2 regions of the Oceanobacillus sp. FSL W8-0428 genome follow, and region 1 is predicted to be linked to the other one. Evidence: riboswitches for the same ligand, from Rfam matches in the RefSeq annotation. Region 1 holds a riboswitch; the other holds the start of a gene.
What was found. Region 1 has a riboswitch for thiamine pyrophosphate ahead of MKY30_RS03815 (acetylornithine deacetylase). Riboswitches for the same ligand answer to the same signal wherever they lie in the genome.
Positions count from the first base shown of each region.

Region 2: another riboswitch for thiamine pyrophosphate. It lies ahead of MKY30_RS18885 (ABC transporter ATP-binding protein); the one in region 1 lies ahead of MKY30_RS03815 (acetylornithine deacetylase).

Region 1 is NZ_JBBORB010000001.1:867,185-872,852, forward strand. It holds gene htpG (molecular chaperone HtpG) at 1-211, opposite strand, end outside; gene MKY30_RS03800 (NAD-dependent protein deacylase) at 370-1,080, shown strand; gene MKY30_RS03805 (YpjP family protein) at 1,146-1,733, opposite strand; gene tenA (thiaminase II) at 1,904-2,572, opposite strand; gene MKY30_RS03815 (acetylornithine deacetylase) at 2,612-3,880, opposite strand; TPP riboswitch at 3,965-4,074, opposite strand; gene MKY30_RS03820 (hypothetical protein) at 4,215-4,637, shown strand; gene MKY30_RS03825 (S66 family peptidase) at 4,680-5,668, shown strand, end outside.
Region 2 is NZ_JBBORB010000001.1:3,941,343-3,947,010, reverse strand. It holds gene MKY30_RS18910 (zinc-dependent alcohol dehydrogenase) at 1-94, shown strand, start outside; partial or broken gene MKY30_RS18905 (transposase) at 122-637, shown strand; gene MKY30_RS24210 (hypothetical protein) at 657-785, shown strand; gene MKY30_RS24205 (winged helix-turn-helix transcriptional regulator) at 782-949, opposite strand; gene MKY30_RS18900 (SDR family NAD(P)-dependent oxidoreductase) at 1,287-2,081, opposite strand; gene MKY30_RS18895 (TetR family transcriptional regulator) at 2,086-2,694, opposite strand; gene MKY30_RS18890 (glyoxalase) at 2,982-3,380, shown strand; TPP riboswitch at 3,694-3,793, shown strand; TPP riboswitch at 3,898-4,007, shown strand; gene MKY30_RS18885 (ABC transporter ATP-binding protein) at 4,149-4,922, shown strand; gene MKY30_RS18880 (ABC transporter permease) at 4,926-5,666, shown strand; gene MKY30_RS18875 (ABC transporter substrate-binding protein) at 5,668-5,668, shown strand, end outside.

The DNA of each region.
Region 1 (5,668 bases):
GCTTATCTTTATTTGGAATCAGTTTAATGTAGTAGCTGCTCTGATCAAAAGTTAAAGAATCGTCTGTTAATGCTTTATAATAAATTTTATCAATCGCATCACTTGCATTTGAAATTAATTCACGCAGAAAAACCTCCCGCTGTGAATAGATTGAATTAATTACCATATCTAATAACTTCTGTGATTCTGCTTTAAATTTCCGCTTTGCCATGACATTCCCTCTCCTTTTTCTTTTTTTAGCACTCTTGCACGCAGAGTGCTAAACCTCTATTACATGTAATACCATATTCTATTTTACCTGTCAATATTAGTCGCATATAGCTCCAACAACATGTATAATAGAAAACATATAGAAGAGGAGGGGTCTCGATGCTTCATGAATGGTTAAAAGATTCCAATCATACCGTTATTTTCACTGGTGCAGGAATGTCTACAGAAAGTGGACTGCCTGATTTTCGTTCAACAAACCGAGGAATTTGGAGAAAAAAAGACCCGAGTAAAATCGCAAGCGTAGATGCTTTAAATCATCACGTAGAAGATTTTACCGAATTTTATCGGGAACGTGTTCTTGGTGTAAAGGAATTCGGTCCGCATAAAGGCCATCAAATTCTAGCCGATTGGGAGAAGAATGGACTTATTCAGGCCATCATTACTCAGAATGTAGACGGCTTCCATCAGGATGCAGGCAGCAAACATGTTCATGAGCTTCATGGAACGCTGCAGAAGCTTCATTGCCAAAGCTGCGGAAAAGTTTATGACAGCTCTGCTTATGTAGATGAAGATTACTACTGTTCCTGTGGTGGAATACTCAGACCTTCTATTGTGTTATTTGGAGAAATGCTCCCAGAGGATGCCTTCTCTGCTGCTTTTGAACTTGCAAAGCAGGCTGATTTATTTATTGTACTGGGATCCTCCCTATCCGTAACGCCTGCCAATCAATTTCCGGAAATCGCAAAACAAAATGGTGCAAAGCTCGTCATTGTGAATCAGGAGAAAACACCATTAGATAATTATGCAGATTTAGTTGTATTTGACCGGAAGATTGGAGCTTATTTAGAGGAAACGAATAAATTATTATAAAAAAAAAGGCAAGGAAGCGCTCGTCGCCTCCTTGCCTTTCTTAATATAAAAACATAATTTTGTTCTTATGCCATCCATTTTGGCGGTGTATTTTTATCCCAATAGATATCCCCGATGTGATAATGCTTTTGGAACCTGTCTTTATTTAAATGATAATGAAAATTAAAATAATGTCCTTCTAATGGCCGGTTTTCACGACGGACATGAAACTTTACCAATGTTTCATTTGTGTTGTTATTAGAAACATTAAAGATTCGTTCTCCATAGCCTTCTGACGGCTTTTCCGTAATAGCGATATCTTTATATTCCTCAGAATGTTCAACAAGATCTGCAAGTAATGTTTCCATTTGCGGCAAAATAACTGCGGCAAATTCGTTCTCTACTTTATCAGTGATTCTTGGTCCAAACTTTTCCAGACTCAATTCTTTTGCCTCTTTATGCAGATGTTCCAGATAAACTTCCTTTGGATTCCCTACAATATATGATTGGGTGGTTTCCTCAATAACAGATGTTGTTTCTATATCAGATGAAGAAGATAAATTACTGTCGCTCCGTTTATCTGCATCAATTTCTAAAAGGTTAGTCGGTGTATATATCCCCAACGTTAAGATAGTTATAAATACGACTGCTATTCTTCTCCACCAGAGCTTCATCTGCTTCACCCATCTTCCATATCCGTTTTCTTTATTTTACCATGAATCTATTCATTGTCTATCCAACCATTCTACTTTTTTCAATTTTATAGACAATATTGTTATACCAAACATCCTATTTATACACTATTTCACAAATGGCTTATATCTTATAGGTAATCTCTTTGCCATTAAACCGGCCAGCCTTCACGCTTATACGCCATATCCCAAAACATATATTCATAGCGGCTGGTATTCAGAAAAATAGCTTCTAAATCATTCAGTTCTGTTTCCGTACAGCCTTCAGCAAGTTCATCCAATTTTTCAATCAGCCACTTACCGATGGAACCAAATTCATCCGAGCTGTACATTTTCACCCATTCTCCGTACTGCTCATGCTCCAGCGCACCCGGCTTCTTCGCCAGCTCCAGACCAATTTCGTGATAACTCCAGGCACACGGCAGAATTGCTGCAATCAAAGCTGCTAAAGAGCCCTTCTGCGCTTCTGCAAGCATGTTACTGCTGTAAGCAAGAGTTACAGGACCTGGAACAGTAGATTCCAGTTCATCCCTTGAAATACCAAGATGTTCAGCATACTGACGATGAAGATCCATTTCAAAATTTAACGTTTCGTCCAGCGATTTAGCAAACCCGGACATCGTATCTAAATCTTTTGCAAGCACCGTTCCCAACGCAATTACTTTGGAGTACTCTATCAAATACTTGTAATCCTGACACATATAAAATTTAAATGCCTCTATATCGAGTGTTCCATTACCAATCCCTTGTACAAATGGATGCTGATGACTTTTCTCCCAAACCGGGTCTGCTTTCTTGCGAATACGCTCTGAAAATTTCATGTTATAAAAGCTCCTTTTATATATTTTTTATGAACAACGCTATTTCTGTTTTTTTGTATTACACCATTTCAAAATAAACCGCAGTAATGACGCTGTATAGTCTAATAGCTCATCTATATCTATCTGTTCATCGACTGCATGAGCGTGCTTTAATTCTCCTGGGCCATAGCAGACAGTAGGAATACCATAGGCTGCAAGCCATCCCCCATCTGTTACTGTTTCAGACATACGACTGGAAGCTTTCTTACCGAATGCTTCCTGATGACTCTCCTGTAAAAGAGCAAAGGCTGCATGCTCCTCATCTACTGAGAATGATGGGAAAATTTCACCCCGGTCAACAATCATCGATTCGCCCCCCCACTCAAATTCCGGCGGATTGTCTCTCATCCAGACGTCTGCTTCCGCTGTTTTTCGTAAATGCAGCTCAATTTCTTCTGCGACCTGTTCAGCTGTCTCATCCGGATAATAGTGAACGGTAATCCACAGGCGGCATTCATCTGCGATAAATGCGGCATGTCTACCTCCCTCAATAACTGCAGGGTTAATCGTATTCGTGCCCGACGGGAAACCTGGATAAGATTTAGTCACTGCCCAATGGCGCTCCAGCTCCTGCAGGGCAGTAATCAGCTTGTTCATCTTTTCAATCGCACTCGCTCCCTTCATTCCGCCTCCTGCATGAATAAGTTGTCTACGTGTACCATCATGATGCGTGGTTGGGCTTTTCACTATAACCCAGCCCGTAATAACACCGCCCTGTCCATGAATTTCACAATGACTAGTGTCTGCAACAATGGCATAATCTGCTGTATAACCACGCTCACCACATTGCTTCGTTCCTGCTTCGCCAACTTCTTCACCAATGACTGATTGAAGAATGACATCTCCTCCCAGCTCAACCTGATGGTCATGCAAAATTCTCATAGCAAATAAACAAGCTGCCAGTCCACCTTTCATATCCGCTGCGCCACGTCCGTATAATGTACGGTCTTCTACTGTCGGTTGAAATGGCGCATGCTTCCATTTTTCATCCTCTTCAATAGAAGCGACATCGACATGTGCATTAAGAATCAAACTATTATATGCATCAGAAGAAGTTCCTTGTAGACGGCCGACGACATTTGGATCCCCCGGATAAACATCCCATTGTTCTGTTTCAAAACCCATTTTCTTCAAATACTTTGCAATATAAGCCTGGATATCCGCTGTATTTCTTGCAGGCGGCGCCGGTGTCCTGAAGCGAATCAAATCGCTGAGTAGCTCTACCAGCTCTTTCTCCCGGTTCCATACATCCTGAACTATTTTATCCATTAAAATAAACCTCCTTTAAAGCACGCAAAAAAGCCATCTCCCCAGGAAGGAAGATGGCAGAAAGTTTTATCTCATTTGCCTATAGGCATATCCCGCCCACTTCCCTCCGCTAGTACAAACTAGATCAGGTTGGTAAGGGTTAAGGCAGTATATACATGCCTCTCTCAGCTTTATAAGCACCCCTAGTGGATTATTGCGTATTTACTTGTCAGCTTTAGATTACCATAAGGGTTTACAGGCGTAAAGCAGGATTTTATCAAAGATTATTCTGTACCTGTTTGTCTTTTCGCTATTGGGAATCTTTTCTCTCTTATTTTTAATGTCATATGTTTTTATGGGAAAAGCTGTTATAAGTGTTGTTCAATCCTATAGTGGCAATAAAATAGAAATCGAGGCTTTTATTTTCAATAAAGAGCGTGATTATAATGCCGGCCTCCATAGCACAAATTCATACTATTTGCATTTATCCTTTTACGCGGAAGATATAGAAGAAGAAACTTTTATTTCCAAACAAGTATCCTCTCGTATTTTTCCTCAAAATCGTGATTTAATAAATATCCGTTATCCTGAAGGCCAGCCTTATAAAGCGTACATATCAGGAACCAAATTCAGTGATTTTATAGGATCTAGTTTTATTATTTACAGCTGTGTTATCATCGTTACCGCTTTATTAATATATGCAGCCATATTAATGCGAAGAAAGAAGAAAACTGGATCTTATTATAAAAAACAGAAAAAGGATTTTTCAAATAAGTAACGAATACATAGTATATACCATTCACAGAAAGGAGCCTCATTTATGCTTATTCAGCCAAAAAAATTATCGCCTGGTGATAAAGTAGCAACTGTCAGCCTTTCCTGGGGAGGAGCTGGTGAACCATCACTGCGTTGGCGCTATGAACAGGGCGTGGAACGCTTAGAATCCGTCTTTGGACTTGAAGTTGTACCAATGCCCAACAGCTTAAAAGGACAAGCTTACATAGCTGAACACCCCAAGGCACGGGCTGAGGATTTAATGACCGCTTTTCAGGATCCTGAAATCAAAGGGATTATTTCTAATATTGGCGGAGATGATAGTATCCGCCTGCTTCCCTATATTGATTTTGATATTATCCGTAAAAACCCAAAGATTTTTATGGGTTTCTCTGACACGACGATTGCCCATTTATTCTGCTTCCATGCAGGATTATCTTCCTTCTACGGTCCGGCAATTATGACAGACTTTGCAGAAAATGTTGCAATGGATGATTACACAGTGAATGCCATTCAAAACATGCTTTTTAAAGTGGAAGCAGTCGGCAATATCTCTGCACCGGAGAAATGGACAAGTGAATTCCTGGAATGGGATATTTCCAATAAATTCATTGCAAGAACAAGATATCCTGATCGGGGTTATGAACTCCTGCAGGGAAGCGGTATCGCAAAAGGAAACCTTATCGGAGGCTGTATCGAAGTACTTGAATTTGCCAAAGGAACAGAAATCTGGCCACAGCAGGGAGCATGGAAGAATAGCATTCTCTTCTTTGAAACATCCGAGGAGCAGACAGAGCCCGAGTTAATAAAAAGATGGCTTAGAAACTATGCAGCTCAAGGAATACTCCACCAGGCAAATGGAATGATTTTTGCAAAACCTTATGGGGAGGTACATTATGAAGCATATAAGGAAATTATCTTATCTGTTCTAGCAGAAAGCGGGCTGGTTGATCTTCCTGTTCTTTATGGTGTTTCTTTTGGACATACTGAACCAAAAACACCTATCCCATATGGAAGATTAGCACAAGTTGATTG
Region 2 (5,668 bases), 3.1 Mb from region 1:
TACTCATACGATGCCTTTAGAAGAGGCTTCTCATGGGTACCATATTTTTAATAAAAAGGAAGATAATTGCATTAAAGTTGTGTTAAAGCCCTAGCAGCACCATTTAAATTCTGTATTTTGATTGAAGCCAAAAGCGATTGCGATTGATGAGTATAAAAGAGTTGCAGGCAATAAGAAGTATCAAACAATTATCGCTGATCCAATCCGTCATAAACCATTAGAAATTCTTCCGGACCGGGAAAAGGATACATTAGTAGCGTACTTAAAAGAACATGGAGATAGCGTGGAAGTTATTGTCATGATTATGAGTCATTCACTTAAAGCTGCGGTAAGCAAGGCATTGAATTTTCCGATTATCTTAGCCGACCGGTTTCACTTTACCAGGTATATTTATTAGGCGCTGGAGTGTGTTCGAATTTGTGTGCAAAGAGAATTTCACGACTATGACCGGAAGAAGTGCAAACGAATAAGACATGTATTTTATAAAAAAGATCTGACAGAAAATCAGTGCTGGTATTTGGAGCGTTATCAACGGTTATCGGAGGGTTTAAAAAAAGCGCATGAGTTAAAAGAAGCGTATAATATGTGGTTTAAAATAGTGAAAGCAAATGGAGAAAACAAACTGTTAGATACTTAAAAAGGGACATCGAATCCGTTTGTCAATTACTTCCAGTGCCCAGAATTTTATTTTTCTTAATACAAATACAGGAGAAGACCCTGCCACGGCTGTAAAGACAGTTCAAACGACACAGCAGGTGTATCACCAGGCAGGAAATCTGTCTTAATTCAATTGACTGTGTTGTGTTGCCTGAAAAGAACCATGAGGAGGCATAATTGGACAGACGGTGCATTTGACAGTACGACAGTTTTTCAGCTCATATAAATGATTGATTAAAATCATTTGGTTGATATCGGGAATTAACTTTCTTAGTTCACCAAACCGTTGAATTAATTTATTGTGAAGACGAAAGAGAAATGCTATCTAATTGTAAATCAGAAAGCATTGCAGTAACGCCTTGTAGTCCTTTTGCAATAAGAAAGCTTACAAGAAAGTTCGATGTACAAACTTCGCGCTCAAAAATTAATCTTGCTGGCATAAGCTTTAGCTATCGCATTTCAAGAGGAAGAAATCGCTTGTTTGAAAGAGCCTTATATACCACATAATCTAGTTGAATTTAAATAAAATATTCGCAAGTATTTTCTATAATTTATAGCAATGTAACTGACTGAAAAATATTAATAAATAGTAAAAGGAGCAGCATTTCGCTGCCCTTTTTACTGTTGAATTAATAAATAGAAGGTATTAAACCACCATCCATTCGAACCGCGGTACCTTTCATGGCACCAGAGTATGGGCTGCTTAAAAATGCAACCATTCTTCCTATCTCAAAAGGACGGATAAATCTTTCAATATATGAATCAGGTAAATTAGACAATACAAAGTCTTTTTCAATTTGTTCGAAAGATTTACTGGAGGTATCATTCATATCTTTGAGTATATTTTCAACATTCTCTGATAATGTGGGCCCGGGCATAATAGTATTAATTGTTACTTTTTTGCCTTTGGTTAAAAAGGATAATGATTTAGATAAAGATAAAATCATTGATTTGGTCACAGCATACTGCGGCATATTTCCAGAAGGCATAACAGCTTCTTCGCTGGCAATAAAAATAATTCTGCCAAAATTTTTACTCTGCATTTTTTTTAAATAAAATCTGGACATATTATCAGCAACGAGGAAATTGGTATCGAAATATTTTTTCCAGACTTCATCAGTGATTTCTTCATAGTTCATCATTTCGTATACGCCTAAATTATTCACAAGAATATCTACATCAGGATGATTATTGCAGATATTTTCTCTATCATCCTTGTTCAATAGATTACCAAAGGCATTTTGAGGATTAGTTTCTGGATGTTTTTGCTTTATGTCATGAACAACCAATTCTGCTTCCTTATTGCTTCTGCCGTTAACCAAAACATCCGCACCTTCTTTTGCAAGTTCATAAGCTATTGCCTTTCCTATTCCTTTCGTTGATCCGGTAATAAGTGCTTTTTTATTTTTTAATTTTAAATCCATATTATTAGTCTCCTTTATTAGCCACATGTAATACATTTAAGTAAAAAGTAATCGTGTTGCGTACAAAACTTTCTTTTGTATTTTTTTCAATTTCAACTAAACTAAAATAAATTTGAGGGTCAAAAACGTGCATCAATTGATGGGATAAATAGTTATTAGGCAAAGAAGAGTTTACCTCGTTTATTTCTTTTCCATTTTGTATGATTAGAGAAAAATTCTTTATGATCTTATCAATAACTGCATTTAATTCATCATAGTATTGTACATTAAATAATTGATGCATATAAAGAAAATGATTCTTAGTAAAATCAAAAAAGTCACTATCAAATCCATACGTGATTATTTTTTTGATTTTATCACTTGTAAGTTCTTCTTTTTTATCGATAAGTTCCACTTTTGCATTAAATTCTTCTAATTTAGGTATCAAAATATTAAAAAGTAATTCCTCCTTTGATTTAAAATGCAAATATAACGTACCCTTTGCAATATTAGATTCTTTCGCTATGTCATTCATCGTTACGTTATCAAAACCTTTTAGTCTAAATAGTTTCTCTGCATTATTTAGAATGGTAGTATTTCTATCATGAAATATTTTATCCATTCTTTGTGACATGAATAAAACCTCCTTCATTTGACCAGTAGTCAATTTTGACCTGTGGTCATTTTAATATATTTTTACCTATTAGGCAAGAAATATCAATATTATGTATGAAAAAATGTCTAATATAAGATGCAGGGGAAAACACACTAGGAGAAATCAAGAAGCCTTATTTATTCTGAAAAAGAAAATAGGTAATGGCTTATACCGAGAATTTATTAAATAAAAGAAAAACTATTGAGCAATCGAGAAGAAGCTTTTCTTATTCATTTATAGTAAACTAATAAAAAGGAGGCGTTTTAATGAGTACAATGATTTTTGTTAACTTTCCAGTCAAGAATGTAGCAGATGCCACTAATTTTTACGAAAAAATTGGATTTACAAAGAACGATGACTTTTCTGATGTTCATGCAAGCTGTATGGTCTGGGACGAAAATTTTTATATTATGTTGTTAGAACATTCTTTTTATCAACAGTTCCTCAAAAATAAGAAGATTGCCGATACACAAAAAGAAAATGCTGCCTTAATTTGTTTCGGCATGGAAAGCGCTGAAGCAGTCAAAGAATTTGGACAATTAGCAAAAGAAAATGGCGGCGATGCTTATCGTGTTGATATGGGGGTGCCGGAAGAGCAAATGTATGGCTTGGAGGTATCTGATATTGATGGGAATATGTTAGAACCGATGTGGATGAAACAATAGGGTAATAAATGAATGGAAGAAATGTGGAGAGCTAATGATCTCGTCCTATTAATAATTACCAATAATGACAGGAACCAGCCTGACGCTAATATTGTGGTGTCAGGCATGGTTTGCATTTTTAAATGATATATGCTTAAATAAGCCTTAAGTATTTTACTTCTTTCTTATAGCATGCTGTAGTGTATTCGTTTCAAGAATAAAAACCATAATACACCCTGATTATAAAGGACACCGCTGAAAATAACGCTATGAATGCATCATGCTATTTAATCAGCACTTACAGGTAAACTATTAATTCTAAATTTCATATTTCTATAATCGCTAGGGGAGCAATTTTATTGCTGAGAAAGGAAACTTGACCCTTGGAACCTGATTTAGTTAACACTAACGTAGGGAAGTGAGGTTTACTTAAGTAGGTAATAATCTAGTTATGTACTCATTTCCCATTCATCAATATTTGTTGAGTGGGTTTTTTAATGCTCTTACAGTAGATTCAAATAGTAAGAGATACAATTTAATAAGAATGTAGGGGGACCAGTGTTGCTGGTTGAGATAGTATCCATAAGATAAAGACCCTTAGAACCTGATCTGGTTGAGACCAGCGTAGGGAACATGCAAAGTAATTTCTATCATATGGAAATGTGTGTACCCTGGGCTTCGTGTCCGGGGTATTTTTGTTTGAAGGGAGGCGTGCATATTCAATCTATTAACAAGTGTTATTAAGAAATAAACTTATACTTTTTATCAGAAAGAGGGTGAAAACGAAGGATGAGAGAACAAAATAATAAATTAGCACTTCAGTTTAAAAATGTCGATTTCCAATATAAAAATGATGCAGGGGAGATTCCCATTTTAAAAAACATGAATCTTTCTGTTGCAGATGGTGAATTTGTAAGTATTATCGGTGCAAGCGGCTCAGGAAAATCAACCATCTTTCGTCTTATTGTCGGGCTGGAAGAACTGACCGGTGGATCTATCTATTTAAATGAAAAACAAGTAACCGACCGTTCAGGAAAAGTTGGGTATATGCCTCAACAGGATTTATTAATGCCTTGGCGTACAGTTCAGCAAAATGCAGTTCTTCCGTTAGAACTGCACAAAGAAAGTCGTCTCGATAGAAGAGCTGTCGATAGCTTGCTGGAGGCGTTTGGTTTAAAAGGATACGAGAATAAATATCCGCATGAACTATCCGGTGGGATGCGCCAGCGTGTTTCCTTTTTAAGAGCTACTTTATCCGGTTCTAATGTGCTATTGCTGGACGAACCTTTTTCAGCTTTGGATGCGATGACCAGGTTATTTATGCAGGAATGGCTATTAGAACAATGGAAAGAGCAGCAATCTACTATTTTATTTATAACACATGATATTACAGAAGCATTATTTTTGTCTGACCGCATTTTTGTCATTACTGATACACCTTTTACAACATTTAAAGAGATTGAAGTGCCTTTGGAACGTCCAAGACGGCAACAGGATTTAGGAAATAAAGAAGTGACGGAGCTAAAAAATAATCTGCTGGATCAATTTCGGATGAGGGTGTAATCAATGAAAAATTATCTTTATTCTATTATTTTAATCACAATATTTTTATTTATATGGGAAGCAGGAGCGAGGTTTGTTAATACACCATTTATTTTACCGGCGCCGACTGAAATTGCGATAAAGCTATGGGAATTGAAAGCGGAGCTTCTGCTGCATCATCTTCCTGTTACACTGGCTGTTATTGCAATTGGCCTCGGTATTTCATTAGTACTTGGAATTATCCTAGCAATCAGTATGAATATATCAAAAGCATTAGAGCAAGCCATTTATCCTATTTTAATTACATCACAAACCATTCCTATTATTGCACTGGCACCTATTTTTGTACTTTGGTTCGGATATTCCATCTGGAGCAAAGTCATCGTTACAATTATCATTACCTTTTTTCCTATTACCGTCAGTACATTCGATGGTTTTCGATCAACAAGTAAAGAACTGAAAGAGTTATTTCAAACACTTGGCGCATCTAAAAGACAGCTTTTTTTCAAGCTGGAGGTTCCATCTGCACTGCCTTCTTTCTTTTCAGGGTTAAAAGTAGCCGTCCCCATGAGTGTGATTGGCGCTGCAATTGGAGAGTGGCTCGGTGCACAGGCTGGCCTAGGTTATTTTAGCCGGCGGATGATGACACAATTTAATGGAGCAGGAGTCTTCGCACCTATAGTCGTTCTCTCTTTAATTGGAATTATATTATTTATTACAGTTGTTTTGCTGGAAAAATATATATTGAAATGGAGAAGATCTTAGTA